2 linked regions of the Arcticibacter tournemirensis genome follow. The protein of the gene in region 1 interacts with the protein of each later gene in a pairwise test. Links are inferred from orthologs where the notes say so. Each region holds a gene or a part of one and is shown in the gene's direction. Other genes may lie near its edges.

Region 1 (7,700 bases):
TGAGAAGCCTTCTCTCCTCCCGCACTTTGCATGCGCTTCATCAGTCTGATGGTACTGAACGTGTCCGTACTCAGGTCTTCGTAACCCTCTGCAGGAATATCGGCCTCCTCGAAATTAATCAGCGCTAGTTTCTCCTCTTCGGATAAAGAATCGTAATCATCGGGTAACAGTTTTTTTAAATGAACCCGGCCTTCCTGATGAGCTTTTCTGAGTACCCTGCTGTCCTGGCGGATATCGAGAGACGCAAAATAGCATCCAAACAATCTTACCTTGTGTACCAGGTCATCAATTCTGTCGGTAAATAAACCATCATGCACCTTAAGAAGCACATCTTTCACAGCTTCCAGATTCTCGATGATCTCATCTTTTTGATTTTTAGGCTCACCCGCTTTCACAAAGCTGTTTTGATAAAACAGGTCCTGCAGCCGGTTCATATAATCTTCCACCCCTCTGAAGGTGATACGGCGGCGGAGCGATCTGAAATCGCGGTAGTAACAACGGAACAGGATCTCCCTTAGCAGCTCCGAAACCTCCTTTGTACTTTGAGTGGTAACATTCGGGTTGCCGTCGCGGTCGCCGCCGGGCCAGAAGCCAAGTTCGATGAGCTGGTGAGCATTAAAGATCGGACCTTCGAATTCATTCTCGATTTCCTTCTGCAGATTCGACACCACGTGATAAAACACGTTTTCAAGGAACCATGCCAGGCTCGCCGCCTCGTTTACCGGGGTCGGCTTGCTCTTATTGAAAAAAGGAGTTTTGCCCAGCTGCTGCAGCAAAAGGTGTATTTCGTTGATATTATTTGATTTAATTGCTTCGGTAAGGTCGGTTATAATAGCAAGCACCCGTCCAGGATAAAACTGTGTGGGGTGAGCTGTAAGCACCAGCCTTAAAGAAAAATCCTGAAGTTTCTGCCTCAGCTTCGCCTTTGTAGAAGAATTCGTAGAACTCTGCTGCAATAGAGCGATCAAAGAACCACTTTCTTCGGGACTATGTGTTTTGTTGAAAGCCGAATCCTCGATAGCATCAAAGAGAACCACCTGGCGTTCGATATACTGAATAAACCTGAACAGAAGGTCGAAACGGTCGGCCGCCTGTACATACTGTTCATATTGCCCGAAAAAACTTTCAATAATTTCAGAAGGAGCAATATTCTGCCTGACACTTTCTTCGCAATGCGATGTAAAAAAGGGCAAGAGGGTCCCGGTATGCTTTACCCGGTAAAACGGAAGAGTTAGAAATAAGCTGTTATAAAGCTCAAATCGTGTGACCACTTCACTGGCAAAAACTGCTTCTTTTTGACTTAGTTTCATTATGATACTTTGGTTGTAGATAGCAAAAATAACAGGTTTAAGCCTTTAGCGAAATTTTTATTATACAGTAAGTTAAGGAGTTAACAAAAAGGCCCGGTTTATTCCTGATAATCCGGGCTCATTTTATTCGCTTATTGCATTGATAACTAAATCTTTATCCTGTTGAAATATTTTAAAAATTACTGCTTCAAGAAATTAAATATTATAATAAATATTACAATTTATTAACCGTTTTTTAATTCATGTCTATCCATTTATTATTTCTCCTCCATTCGGATGCAGTACCTGGCCGGTCATGTAACTTGAATCTACCGACGCCAGAAACACATAACAAGTGGCCACTTCTTCGGGCTGCCCGGCGCGTTTCATTGGAACGTCGGTACCGAAGGTAGCAACATGTTCTTCGGGAAAGCTGGCCGGAATCAAAGGAGTCCAGATAGGTCCAGGAGCTACCGCATTTACTCGAATGCCTCTTGACGCCAGTGTCGACGACAGCGACCTGGTGAATCCAACAATAGCTCCTTTTGTAGATGCATAGTCTATCAGATGGCTGCTGCCCCGGTAAGCGGTTACGGATGTTGTATTGATAATGGCGCTTCCCTTCTGCAGATACTTCAACGCTGCCTTCGTGAGAAAGAAATGAGGAAAAATATTGGTGCGAAACGTCCTTACAAGCTGCTCCTCTGTAATGTCTTCCAGGTTTTCCTGCGGATACTGAACCGCGGCATTGTTAACCACAATATCCAATCTTCCAAATTCTCCCACGGCTTTTTCTACAATATCGATACAATGAGCTTCGGTACTGATATCTCCTGCGATCAGAAGGCATTTCTGCCCTTCCCTTTCCACCTGCCATTTTGTTTCCTTTGCGTCCTCATGTTCATCAAGATAAGATACTACTACGTCTGCCCCTTCACGGGCAAATGCCACGGCAACAGCACGGCCAATACCACTGTCGCCACCAGTAATGATAGCAACTTTACCTGCCAGTTTAGAAAATACGTCCTGCTGTTCACCCTCATAGGCTGGTCTCGGGGTCATCTCCGACTCAATCCCCGGCTGTCTCTCCTGATGCTGTGGTGGCTGTGCACCCTGCAATTCATTTTGTTCCTGCATGTTCTGTTTTTTAGATAGATGTTGTTAAACTACTTATTTAACAATGGAAAGAAACGAGGGTTTTTAATTTTGAACCTTAAGCATTTTAATTAATATTGCCTCATGTTGTTCGACGACACCTACAAAACGATAGCAAAGCCAGCAGAAGGGGTTTTTCGGGATAAAGGAAGCAAATTTATAGCCTATGCATTCCCTGCCGGCACAGAAGAGGAGGCAAAAGTATTCGTTGCAAATGTAAGATCTGCACATCCCAAAGCAAGGCACCATTGCTGGGCGCTGCGCCTCGGCCCTGACAAGACATCCTTCAGGATAAACGACGACGGTGAGCCGTCGGGAACAGCAGGACGCCCAATTCTGAACACATTATTATCAGCCGGCCTCACTAACGTCATAGTCATCGTAGTGCGCTACTTCGGTGGCACGCTGTTGGGCGTTCCAGGCTTGATCAACGCATACAAAACCGCAACTTCAGAAGCTTTAAAAGTAGCTGAGGTTGCAGAGAAAACAATAAATGACATTTATAGATTTAACTTCGACTACCTGCAGATGAATGACGTAATGCGGATTATCAAGGAAGAAAATCTGCATATCCGGAAGCAGGACTATGATAACGATTGCTCTGTTGAAGTTGAAATACGCAAAAAACAGCTAAACACTGTACTTGAAAGGTTTAGCAAGGTAGATGGATTAAGGCAGCGCTACCTGTATACCGTATAAATTAATTACTTAATTTCCTGTCTATTCTCTGAGTGATTTCGCTGATAACAAAGGAAGGTATAGAGCCTTTTATGAGCTTCCAGCAATGATTGCTATCCTGAGCCAGCGTACACATATATGTTTCATTATCAAGCTCTACCTGGTATCCATCTACACCTTGGGTAACTACTAACTCATTAAACTCACCGTTATCAAACAGGTTTATAAAGAAATTAAAGCTGTTTGCCTTTGCTGCTGTTGATTCGTCAATGCTTTTCATACATCAAATTATTAAAGATCACATAAAAGATAAGAATACCGGATTAAGATCCGTCTTCACGAACAACACCAATAGTTCAATGAATGTATACTAGATAACATTTACAAACCGAAAAAGGTTCTTCAGAAACTAAAAATAGTTAATAATAATTTAACATTCAATTCCGGTTCAAAGATTCATACATAAAAGCGTCCTTTCTTACGAAAACCGACTCTTCAGCGCAGCCAGCTTGCTGTTAAAATCCTCCTCCGGGACCCTCTTTTTTCCGACTTTAGCAGCAGGCTTGTTTACCGGTCGCTGTTCCTCCGTTTTCATAGACAGCGAGATCCTTTTGCGGCTGGCGTCTACTTCTGTGACCGTGACCTCTACTTTCTGATGCACTTTTACTACTTCGTTGGGATCCTTGACGAAGCGGTTTGAAAGCTGGCTTAAATGAACAAGCCCGTCCTGGTGTACGCCAATATCTACGAAAGCGCCAAAATTCGTAATGTTGGTAATGATTCCGGGGAGCTTCATCCCCACCTTAAGATCCGCTATGTCATTCACACCTTCCGTAAAGCTAAATGCTTCAAACTGCTCACGCGGATCACGACCTGGCTTTGCCAGCTCCTGAAGTATATCCTGTAAGGTAGGCAGTCCGACGGCATCACTCACGTATCTTTCAGGACGGATCTTCTTACGTAGGGTATCATCCTTCATCAGGTCCTCCAGGCGGCAATTCAAGTCTTTTGCCATCTGTTCGACCAAGCTATAACGTTCCGGATGTACTGCGCTTGCATCAAGCGGGTGCTCTGCATTCCGGATGCGAAGGAAACCAGCCGATTGCTCAAACGCTTTATCGCCCAGGCGAGGCACCTTTTTCAGTTCATCACGTCTCTTAAAGGCGCCGTTTTTATTACGGTATTCCACAATGCCCTTCGCGAGCTGCGGACCCAGACCCGAGACATAGGAAAGGATTTGTTTAGATGCTGTGTTCAGCTCAACTCCTACTGCGTTCACACAGCTTATAACAGTGTCATCCAGTGATGTCTGCAACTTATTCTGATCGACGTCATGCTGATATTGCCCTACTCCAATCGACTTGGGGTCAATCTTCACCAGTTCGGCCAGGGGATCCATCAGCCGTCTTCCGATGGACACTGCGCCCCTTACGGTGATGTCCTTATCCGGAAACTCCTCCCTTGCCGCCTCCGATGCGGAATAGATAGAAGCCCCACTCTCATTCACCATCACCACATTTACTCCGGGAAGATTTAACCGACGTATAAAAGTCTCTGTTTCACGTCCTGCGGTTCCGTTACCTATAGCAATAGATTCAATGGAATACGTATGGACAAGATGGTAAATAGTCTTTTCCGCCTCAGCAACACCGCCTGAGCCGGTATGCGGATAAATGGCAGTATTCTCCAGCAGCTGCCCCTGTTCGTCAAGACATACAACCTTACATCCTGTGCGGAAGCCGGGGTCTATTGCCATGATTCGCTTTTGCCCCATGGGTGCCGAAAGCAACAGCTGACGTACGTTCTCTGCAAATACCCTGATGGCCTCTTCATCAGCCTTCTTTTTGGTGAGCAGACGAACCTCTGTTTCCATCGAAGGCTTCAGCAGCCTTTTGTAACTATCGGTAAGCGCCAGGCGCACCTGATCGGATGCCGCATTATTTGACTTCACAAAAAACCGGTCGAGTATGGCGATTGCATCGTCTTCAGGCGGAAACACATCCAGCGAAAGAACAAGCTCCTTTTCACCCCTTCGCATGGCCAGAATACGATGGGAAGGCGCGGTCTTTACCGGCTCCTTCCAGTCAAAGTAATCTTTATACTTGGCGCCTTCAATCTCTTTTCCTTCAATTACTTTAGAACTAAACTCGCCTTTTTCTATAAACAGTTCTCTGATCTTCGCCCTTGTGTCTGCATTCTCACTGATCTGTTCAGCAATAATATCACGGGCACCTGCCAGAGCTTCTGCATCCGTAGTTACACCCTTCTCCTGATTTATATATTTAGCAGCTTCTTCAAGAACATCAAATTTATGCTGTTCCATCAGAAGATCTGCAAGAGGTTGCAGTCCCTTTTCCCTTGCCGCACTGGCGCGGGTCTTCCGCTTGGGCCGGTAAGGCAGGTACAGGTCCTCAAGAACGGTCATTGTTTCTGCCTCTTGTATCTGCTTTTCAAGCTCCGGGCTCAGTTTGCCCATTTCAGCAAGCGATTTCAGGATAGCATCGCGGCGTTTATCAAGTTCCCGTAGTTGTTCAGCGCGGTCGCGGATAGCAGCTACCTGAACTTCATCAAGACTTCCCGTCAATTCCTTACGGTACCTTGAGATAAAAGGCACAGTAGCGCCTTCATCTAGTAAAGCAACTGTAGTACTAACCTGTTTTTCGCTTAAAGAAAGCTCCTCGGCTATCTTCTTAAAATGTGAAATCATATCTTTCCAAGCAATCAGTAAAAGTCTGCGAATTTGCGGCTATCTCCGGATAATTCAAAATTTGCTTATCCACATTCCCTGCAGAAACGCAGAATATTTTTCAATGCATCTTGTACGTAACCTTAACTTAAAACCTGCTACGGCACTTTAAACTTTCAACTTTGAACTTTAAACTTTAAACCTTCAACTCACCGGAGTCCCGTTTTAACAAGCAACCCAACGGTGATGGCTGTAGCAACGCTGATGAGCGTCCCGATAAGAACGTACTCTGTGCGTTGCGGGGCATCCTTGGTATCGCTAAAGCGAAGGATAGATTTTGCGGCTGTAAGCAAGCCTATAGCGGCATACTGATCGAATACTACCAGTACAAAAATAATGAGGCGTTCGAGGATACCGATCCATTTTCCTGCATTACCCAGGGTAAACTCCTGCTGCGGGATCTGGTTTCGCCATTTTGAAGTAAGCATTCCGATCATGATTCCCGAAGGATACGAAAGAAAGATCACGGCCAGCGTAACCAGCCAGTAAGGTTTGCTGTTTACCACCGACAGCACTGTCTCCGCCGTAGGTATTTCTGCGGGGAAAAGCAAAGCACCCAGGGCGGCAATTACAGCCAGATGCAGAAACTGGTCGGCAAAGAAATAAATTAACGTTGCGGGACGGTATGATTTCCAGAGATCTATGAGAAAATGACTGATCAATATAACAAAAAGCGTTATCCAGCTACTGAAGCCTGTAAACAGGGCGGCTGCAAAAGCCGTTAAGCCAGCATGGATATAGAGATATTTTGATTTCCAGTGGTAAGTTGTCCTGCTTTCAACCCACAATTTGGGCTGTAAAACAAAATCAGTAAGCAAGTGAGCGGAAAGCATTTTAATGCACCAGAGAAATAACATAGGTTTATTCAGTTATCAGTGATACAAGTTTACGATATATTCCGATAGCTTTTTCCATTTCACTCCAATTAGCCGCCTTCGCCAGCTTATTTATGGTCGACTGGCTCTTCTTCAGCTTTTTGGCTGCTTCCATCTGGGTAGCACCCATCAGGAGCTCTCCCACTGTTTCAGCCTGCTTTGACGACATCTTTTGCATTAGCAGATCCACAAAAACGGCTATTCCCTGCAATCCGGCGTCTATCTTTTTATCGGCACAACGCAGGGCAAGCCGGTCGCTTGTCTTGCTTAACAGGTCGAGTTCCCTCCCTGAAAGCATAAAAGCCTCCCCTTTGGCCGTCGCCATATTCTTAATGGGCTCTTCAACTGGACCTATTCCAATCGCGATCCGGATATCAATATCCTCGCTTTTATCCTTTGGATCACTCTGTTTAGCTATCGCTCTTAACCTGAGTGCCAGCGTTAAAGCCTGTTCTATATCGCACAAGGCATGAAAGCTGTCGCCCCGGTAAAAGTCGCTTTTCGCCTTTTGCCCCTTAAGCTCGGTTTTAACAGCAAAAAGCAGCTCATCCAACTGCTTCTCGCCGAGTGTACTCGAATTTACAATATCTGCCGTAAGTACTGCTTTCTGTGGTTTCATATACGAATATAGTCATATCTGGCGATATTTTAACATTATAGCCAAATATGGCGATAATTAGAAATTATCACCAAAACCGGCGATACATAGAAACACCAATAAAAACTTCATTTTGACGCAGAAGAAAGAAAAGAGAAGGAAAATTTGAATTAGATTTCCATCAAATCATTTTTATTGTATTTTTGCAGCGGAATACAGAAAACCATTCTGGTTTTGTTCTTATAGTCTTGTAGTGTAATGGTACCACGTCAGATTCTGGCTCTGAAAATCTAGGTTCGAACCCTAGCAAGACTACAAAAAAAGCCCCCTGCATCATATAATGCAGGGGGCTTTTTGTT
Region 2 (8,026 bases), 370 kb from region 1 along the record:
CGATAATATCCTCACAGCGAATTTTGCCTCAAGAGCGATACAGACGGTTGCCGGAACGCTTAAAGCCGGAATACAAATAGAAGCGCTTAAAAAGACAGGTGTACCTCAATCTCTCGCAGAAAAACAATATGAACCATTTGCTGCCACTATACTGAGGAACTACAACAAGGGGAGCAATTATATGTACTTCTTATGGCCCGGAATGCTGGCAACCATACTTCAGCAGGTATTGTTCCTTGCTCTTGCCATCACTTTTGCCGCTGAGTACGAAAAGAATACAATGACAGATCTTGCCCTGAAGGCAGGCTCTCCCCTGCTTGCCATTATTACCAAATGCACTCCCTATTTTCTCATGTCGTTTTTAATATGGCTATCCTACGGACTCATGCATATGTGGTTTAAAATACCCATGCAATATAACATGGGCTTGCTCACGCTTCTTGCAGGTTTGTTTGTTTTCGCGGTAAGTATGATGGGAATTCTTGTGAGCATTCTGATTCCGAATCAATTAAAGGCCACGGAGATCCTGATGGTCGTAGCCACACCCAGCTTCGTGATCAGTGGTTTTACATGGCCTTTAAGCCAGATGCCTATCGGTGTAAGGATCCTTGCTGATGCCATTCCGCTCACTCACTTTCTTCAAATCTACAGGATCCTGATGGTAGAAAATGGAACGTTCGACCTGGTACAAAAACCGGTTTTATACCTCGCTGGGTTAAGCATTTTTTTCGGATTGCTTGCATGGATTGCGCTTAGCAGGAAATTCAGGAAACTGCGACAGATTAAAGAACAGTAATTCGCGGTATATGGGAAGTTTTACAACTCTCTGACCTGCCTAAAACAAAAATCGGCGGGGAAGAAGTATCTTTGTACTTTGTTATGAGTAAGCACGGAAGAATTTTGGTTGCAATGAGTGGAGGGGTCGATAGCTCCGTGGCCTCTGTCATGTTACACGAACAGGGGTATGAAGTAATTGGGCTTACCATGAAAACATGGGATTATGCATCGTCCGGATCATCTTCGAAGGAGACTGGCTGCTGCAGTCTCGACTCCATTAACGACGCCCGCTCGCTCGCCGTTGCTTATGGATTTCCTCACTATATACTGGATATCCGCAGCGAGTTCGGGGACTTTGTGATCGACAATTTCGTAGCCGAATATCTTGCCGGACGCACGCCCAACCCCTGTGTGCTTTGCAATACTCACATTAAGTGGGAAGCGTTGCTTAAGCGGGCAGACAAGCTTGACTGCGAATTTATCGCCACCGGCCACTATGCCAATATTCGCCTTGAAAATACAGGGCGTTATGTTATATCCAAAGGGAAAGACGAAAACAAGGACCAATCCTACGTTCTTTGGGGTGTATCCCAGAGAAATCTTGCGCGAACGAAGTTTCCGCTTGGAAGTTTTACCAAGGCAGAGATCCGGCAGATGGCGCTCGACATGGGGCAGGCAGAACTTGCTAAAAAAAGTGAGAGTTATGAAATCTGTTTTGTTCCCGATAATGATTACCGCGCCTTTTTACGCCATCGCGTAGAGGGATTGGACGAACAGGTACAGGGCGGCAATTTTATATTGAGCGACGGATCGGTTGTAGGGAGACATGAAGGTTATCCATTTTACACTATAGGCCAACGCAAAGGACTAGGCATTGCTTTAGGCCAGCCTATGTTCGTTAAGGAGATTATGCCCGAGAGCAATACTGTAGTTCTTGGAACACAGGATGAATTAAAAAAGGTTACCGCCATGGTAAGAGGACTTAACCTTATTAAATACGACCATATCACGGAGCCTTTGGAAGCAATAACAAAGATAAGATACAAAGATTCCGGAACCATGAGCACTATCGTTGAAGAAGACGGATTAATGAAAGTTAATTTCCATCATGCTGTTTCCGGAATTGCACCAGGTCAGTCGGCTGTCTTTTACGAGGATAACGACCTCCTGGGTGGCGGATTCCTGCTTTAAGTGATTCAAAATCTAATCCGCTACACATCACTTATTTCATTCACTTTACAAAAATTTAAAGCAAATGGATTTTGCATTGGGGTGATTAATGCCTTTATTTGCAAAAAACGCATCCTTTAATGGCAAAAAATCTACTAATCGTTGAGTCACCCGCAAAAGCAAAAACCATAGAAGGCTACCTTGGAAAAGACTTTATGGTTAAATCGAGTTACGGACATATTCGCGACCTGGTAAAAACTGACGACGCGATCGATGTTCTTAATAACTTTACCCAGAAATATGAAGTTCCCGCCGACAAGAAGGCGGTAGTAAGCGAACTGAAGAAACTAGCGAAAGAAGCAGACGTTGTTTGGCTTGCATCGGACGAGGACCGCGAGGGAGAAGCTATTTCATGGCATCTTTTTGAAACACTCGGACTGAAGGAGGATAAAACTAAACGGATAGTATTTCACGAGATCACCAAGCCGGCGATACTGAGGGCCATTGATAATCCGCGTAAAATAGACTACAATCTTGTTAACGCACAGCAGGCACGCCGTGTTCTCGACAGGCTGGTGGGCTTCGAGCTTTCTCCTGTATTATGGAAAAAAGTTAAACCTTCACTTTCAGCCGGGCGCGTTCAATCTGTAGCGGTGCGGCTGATCGTAGAGCGGGAACGAGAGATAAATAAATTTAAAACAACTGCTGCGTATAAAGTAGTAGCCATATTTTCTACCGGAAAACAAAAGGAGCTTTTCAGGGCAGATCTATCGGAGCGGTTTGATACCGAAGCAGAAGCGACAGAGTTTCTGCAGGCATGTAAGAATGCTGCATACAAAATAGAAAGTCTTGAAACACGCCCGGCAAAAAGAAGTCCGGCCCCTCCCTTTACTACCTCTACATTACAACAGGAAGCTAGCAGAAAGCTTGGCTTTTCGGTTTCCCGAACAATGACTGTTGCCCAAAAACTATACGAATCGGGAAAGATAACGTACATGCGTACTGATTCGGTTAATCTTTCGGAAACGGCTCTTGACGCTGCTTCAAACGAAATTAACAAAGCTTACGGCAATCAATATCACCAGTTACGGAAATTTAAGACAAAATCGGCAGGGGCGCAGGAAGCACACGAAGCGATCCGTCCTACTTATTTCGATCAGCACAGCATCGAGGGTGATAACTCTGAAAAACGACTGTATGAGCTTATCTGGAAAAGGGCTATTGCATCGCAGATGAGTGAAGCAAGGTTTGAAAAAACAACTGCAAAGATCGGGATTTCTACCCGCGCTGAACAGTTTATAGCAAACGGCGAGGTGATGAAATTCGATGGCTTTCTAAAGGTATATATCGAGTCGACCGACGAAGATCAGGATGTAAACCTGGATGATGAAAGCGGCAATGCTATCCTGCCGCCGTTAAGCAAAGGCCAGGATCTGAAGGCCCAGGAAATTACAGCTACGGAACGCTTTAGCCGGCCTCCCGCGAGATATACGGAAGCAAGTCTCGTTAAGAAACTTGAAGAGCTGGGCATAGGGCGTCCTTCCACTTACGCTCCTACTATTTCTACTGTACAGAACCGCGGATATGTTGTAAAAGAAGACAGGGAAGGGAAGTCGAGAACATATTGCGTTTTCAGTTTAAAGAACGGAGAGATAAATAAAGACACAAAGACTGAAATTACCGGAGCTGAAAAAGCGAAGCTCTTCCCTACCGACATCGGTGCCGTAGTGAACGATTTCCTGATTCAATATTTCAAAGGGATTGTGGATTACCATTTCACAGCCAATGTTGAAAAGGAATTTGATGAAATAGCGCACGGATTGAAAGAGTGGACTGAAATGCTGAAGTCATTTTATAGCCCCTTCCACCAGGAAGTAGAAAATACCATACAAACCGCTGAAAAAGCCAGAGGGGAACGCGATCTTGGCATTGATCCGGCAAGCGGGAAAAAGGTATCCGTCAGGATCGGAAGGTTTGGACCGTTCGTCCAGATTGGAGAGGCTGACGATGAGGAAAAACCGCGCTATGCAAGCCTTAGGAGCGGCCAGATGATCGAAACAATCAGCCTTGAAGATGCACTGGAACTTTTTAATCTGCCAAAAAAAGTCGGTGCCTTCGAAGATAAAGATATGACTGTGGCTATCGGCAGGTTCGGTCCTTATATCCGGCACAACAGTGCGTTTTATTCCCTGCCTAAGGATGTAGACCCGCATAGTGTCACAGAAGAACAAGCGATAGAAATTATAAAGAATAAGCGGATAAAGGATGCGGAGAAGCTTATTAAAACGTTTGATGAAGATCCTGCCGTTAAGGTTTTAAACGGTCGCTGGGGGCCTTATATTGAATACGGCAAACAGAACGTTAAAATCCCCAAAGGGAAGGAAGCAAAAGATCTTACATTCGAGGAAGTAAAGGCGCTGGCAGAAGCCGCCGAGAAAGAACCCAAGAAAAAAGGTGGAAGGTTTGCGAAAAAGAAGGGATAAATAGTATCGAGATATGAGTATCAAGATTTGAGACAGGAGATTTGAGAAAAATACTAATATCTAACAACCCAAGATATGAAAAAAGATCTGCCCGAAAATATTGTTGAAGATATAGCTATTGCTGTGGTTCTTGAAAGAGAGAGTCCCGAAGCAAAAGTTTGGAATGTCTATCTCGTTAATCTGAAGGCTGAACAGATTGATATGGTACTTGTGTCATCTAAGGGCTACGGACAAAAGGATGGCAAAGATGTAAAAACATCTATACTTCGCCATTCTATAGGCACCGTTGAAAGCGGCAGTTATGCCCTGATTGAAGCTATAGACGAACAGGTATTCGGCCTTACAAATGAATACTGGCTCAGCTATTATATAAAAGATCAGATATACGATAAAAAGTTCATCTTCCTTCCCGAAAGCATCGTTGAATCGAACATCATCAGGATACCCGTCGTTAATAAACCGGGAGTAATGATCAGGTAAAGAGCGCCTGAAATCTTTTTTTATGAATTTAAATCTTCTTAAATTCACAAAAATCTTTTATATGCCTTCCGAAAAATCTTTCACAAAGAAACAGATCACCGTTCTTCTTGCCTTCATTGCCGTGCTTTCCATTGCCGGCATTACCTACTGGAACTTAAAACGCTATAAAAAAAGCAATTATGTGGAGTACAGTAAATACATTGAGAGCTTTACCAGTGGAATCGTATCGCGCGAAAGTGCGATACGTATAAGACTGGCCAGTGATATTCAGAATACCTATTCGGCGGGAAAGCCGGCGGGAGACGACTTGATAGAAATTTCTCCGGACGTGAAGGGAAAGGTCTATTGGATTGATTCAAGAACATTGGAGTTTAAGCCGGATTCTGAGCTCGACCCAAATCAAAAATACGACGTAACGTTCCATCTTGATAAGGTAATGGAAGTGCCTGGCGAAATGGACGAATTTTCATTCGATTTTCAGACCATCAAGCCCGACTACGAAATAGAGTTTTCGGGACTTCGATCTGCCAGTAACAGTTCGCCCGATAAAATGAAACTTTCGGGAACGCTCATTATGTCGGATACAGAGGAGGACACAAAAGTGGAGCAGCTTCTTAAAGTGGAAAGTCCGTATAAGACAACAGTGACATGGCAGCATAATAATGAATCGAGAACTCACCAGTTTACTATCGACAATATAACCAGAGCCGAAAGAGCCCAGGCCATATCAATATTGTGGGACGGCAGCACCCTGGATATTGACAAAAGCGGAAAAAAGAAATTTGAAATTCCGGCTGTCGGCGATTTTAAAGTCCTGGATATTCGTGCCATTCAGGATAATGAGCAGTACGTTCTCGTACAGTTTTCAGACCCGCTGCGAATTGGACAGGAATTAAACGGACTTCTCGGGATCACCAATTCCGAAATGCCAGCCTACACCATCCAGGGAAGCGAGGTAAAGCTTTACCCGTCGGAACGACTTGAGGGGAACTATGGAGTATTTGTCAACGAAGGGATTGAAAATTTCTCAGGAAAGAAACTCCCCCGTTCTTTCAATGCCAATGTATTTTTCGAAAACCGGCTGCCCTCAGTGACCATCCCGGGAAAAGGTGTGATCCTCCCCCATTCGGGCAAACTGATGATGCCTTTCGAGGCTGTGAATCTGAAAGCTGTTGACGTAACCATCATTAAGATTTATGGAAATAACATTCCACAATACCTGCAGGAAAATTCACTTGACGGCGATGTCAACCTCCGCCAGGTAGCAAAACCGATAAAGCAGGTAAGCATCCGGCTTGATGACGACAAAAGTGTAAACCTTCACAAGAAGACACGCTTCATGCTGGATATCGACAAACTTTTAAGGACTGAGCCCGGCGCTATCTACAGAATTATGATCGGATTCAGGCCCTCCTATTCGGTATACTCGTGTAAAGGAAGTGGCGGAACATTAAGCGACGATGAGAATGAATTGGGTTACAAGGCGAATATCGATGAAGACGATGAGTTCTGGAGCCGGTACGACAACTATTATCCCTATGGATACAACTGGGACGAGCGGGAAGATCCGTGCAGCAATTCATATTATAATCGCGACCGATGGGCTTCACGAAGTGTCTTGGCATCGAACATCGGCCTTATCGCTAAGAACGGAAGCAATAACAACCTTACTGTCGCAGTTACCGATATTCTGAGTGCGGAGCCTAAAGGTGGTGTTACATTGCAGTTCCTCGACTACCAGCAGCAGATCATAGGCGAAGCAAAGTCGGGTAGCGACGGCATCGTTACAATTGCTCTTAAACGTAAACCCTATCTGCTTGTGGCAAAGAACGGTGATGAAAGAGCCTACTTAAAGCTGGATGATGGAAGTTCGCTACCACTAAGCCGCTTCAACACGGGAGGCGAACAAATTCAAAAGGGACTAAAGGGATTCATATATGGAGAAAGAGGTGTATGGAGGCCAGGCGATTCGTTGAATATTACTTTTATACTCGACGACAGGGAGAACAAACTTCCAGTTGGGCATCCCGTGAGTTTCGAGCTTTATACACCGCAGGGTCAGCTCTATAAACGTCTGATCAGGAACAAAGGTCTTAATGGATTTTATGCTTTTAAAACAGCTACAGAACAGGGCTCACCAACCGGTAACTGGCAGGCCAAAATAAAAGCAGGGGGTGCGGTATTTGAAAAGAGGATCCGAATAGAGACGATTATGCCCAACCGGCTGAAAATCGATCTGTCATTCGGAGGGAAAAAGATACTTCGGAAAGATGAAGGGCTCGCCGCAACCCTGAGATCAGAGTGGTTGTTCGGCGGCGCCGCCAGAAATCTGAAAGCACGTGTCGATGCCTTTGTGAGTGCTGATAAAACCTCTTTCCCGAAACTCGAAGATTTCTCCTTTGATGACCCATCGCGGCCTTTCAATTCGCAACTTCAAAATATTTATGACGGGAACCTGAACGAAAAAGGATTGGCGGCGTTCAATCCCAATATCAGTACGGAACAAGCATCGCCTGGCATGCTGGACCTTAACTTTATGGTCAAAGTGTTTGAGCCGGGCGGCAATTTCAGCATCAGCCAGGTGTCGCTGCCATACAGTCCTTATCCATCCTATGTAGGGATAAGGGTCCCGAAAGGGCAAGGTTTTTCAGGAATGCTTGTTACCGGCAAGGATCATCCTTTGGACATTGTCTCCGTAGATCCATCGGGGAATTCCGTGCAGGGAATCCGCGATGTTGAAGTGGAACTGTACAAAATACAATGGCGCTGGTGGTGGGATGAAGACGAAAATTCTGTTAGTAATTTCACACAAGATCAATATAACAAGCTTATAAGCACCTCAACAATCCGCCTGGTAAATGGAAAAGGTAAATGGAACTTCCGTGTGAATGAACCCGACTGGGGCCGTTTCCTTATCCGGGTAAGAGATCCGAAAACCGGGCATGCTACTGGAAAGATCGTATATGCCGACTGGCCAAACTGGTCGGAACGTCTGCAAAACGAAAATCCTACCGAGGCCGCAATGCTGTCGTTTACATCTGACAAAGAGAAATACCGTGTGGGCGAAGATGTGGTTTTAACCATTCCCACAGCAAACAATGGCCGGGCTCTGGTGA

Evidence for each region. The genes of interacting proteins can lie anywhere in the genome.
Region 2: the proteins of BDE36_RS14525 (region 1) and topA interact in binary tests that used the Escherichia coli proteins (3 or more experiments, as listed by UniProt). The link is inferred for Arcticibacter tournemirensis from one-to-one orthologs.

Annotation. Positions count from the first base shown.
Region 1 is NZ_VFPL01000001.1:3,443,365-3,451,064, forward strand. What follows is about bases 1,591-4,335. They hold BDE36_RS14525 (IMPACT family protein), read left to right. Parts: upstream 1,591-2,528; coding sequence 2,529-3,143; downstream 3,144-4,335. Other genes in these bases: BDE36_RS14520 (SDR family oxidoreductase), read right to left, coding at 1,591-2,426; BDE36_RS14530 (hypothetical protein), read right to left, coding at 3,145-3,402; BDE36_RS14535 (Tex family protein), read right to left, coding at 3,601-4,335. Outside these bases: BDE36_RS14515 (phosphoenolpyruvate carboxylase), read right to left, coding at 1-1,310; more of BDE36_RS14520, read right to left, coding at 1,557-1,590; more of BDE36_RS14535, read right to left, coding at 4,336-5,829; BDE36_RS14540 (DUF3307 domain-containing protein), read right to left, coding at 6,018-6,701; BDE36_RS14545 (nucleotidyl cyclase domain-containing protein), read right to left, coding at 6,730-7,362.
Region 2 is NZ_VFPL01000001.1:3,816,306-3,824,331, forward strand. The notes cover bases 1,688-4,758. They hold topA (type I DNA topoisomerase), read left to right. Parts: upstream 1,688-2,087; coding sequence 2,088-4,430; downstream 4,431-4,758. Other genes in these bases: mnmA (tRNA 2-thiouridine(34) synthase MnmA), read left to right, coding at 1,688-1,968; BDE36_RS16120 (hypothetical protein), read left to right, coding at 4,506-4,758. In the rest of the region: BDE36_RS16105 (ABC transporter permease), read left to right, coding at 1-796; more of mnmA, read left to right, coding at 880-1,687; more of BDE36_RS16120, read left to right, coding at 4,759-4,910; BDE36_RS16125 (Ig-like domain-containing alpha-2-macroglobulin family protein), read left to right, coding at 4,972-8,026. UniProt on the Escherichia coli protein: Releases the supercoiling and torsional tension of DNA, which is introduced during the DNA replication and transcription, by transiently cleaving and rejoining one strand of the DNA duplex.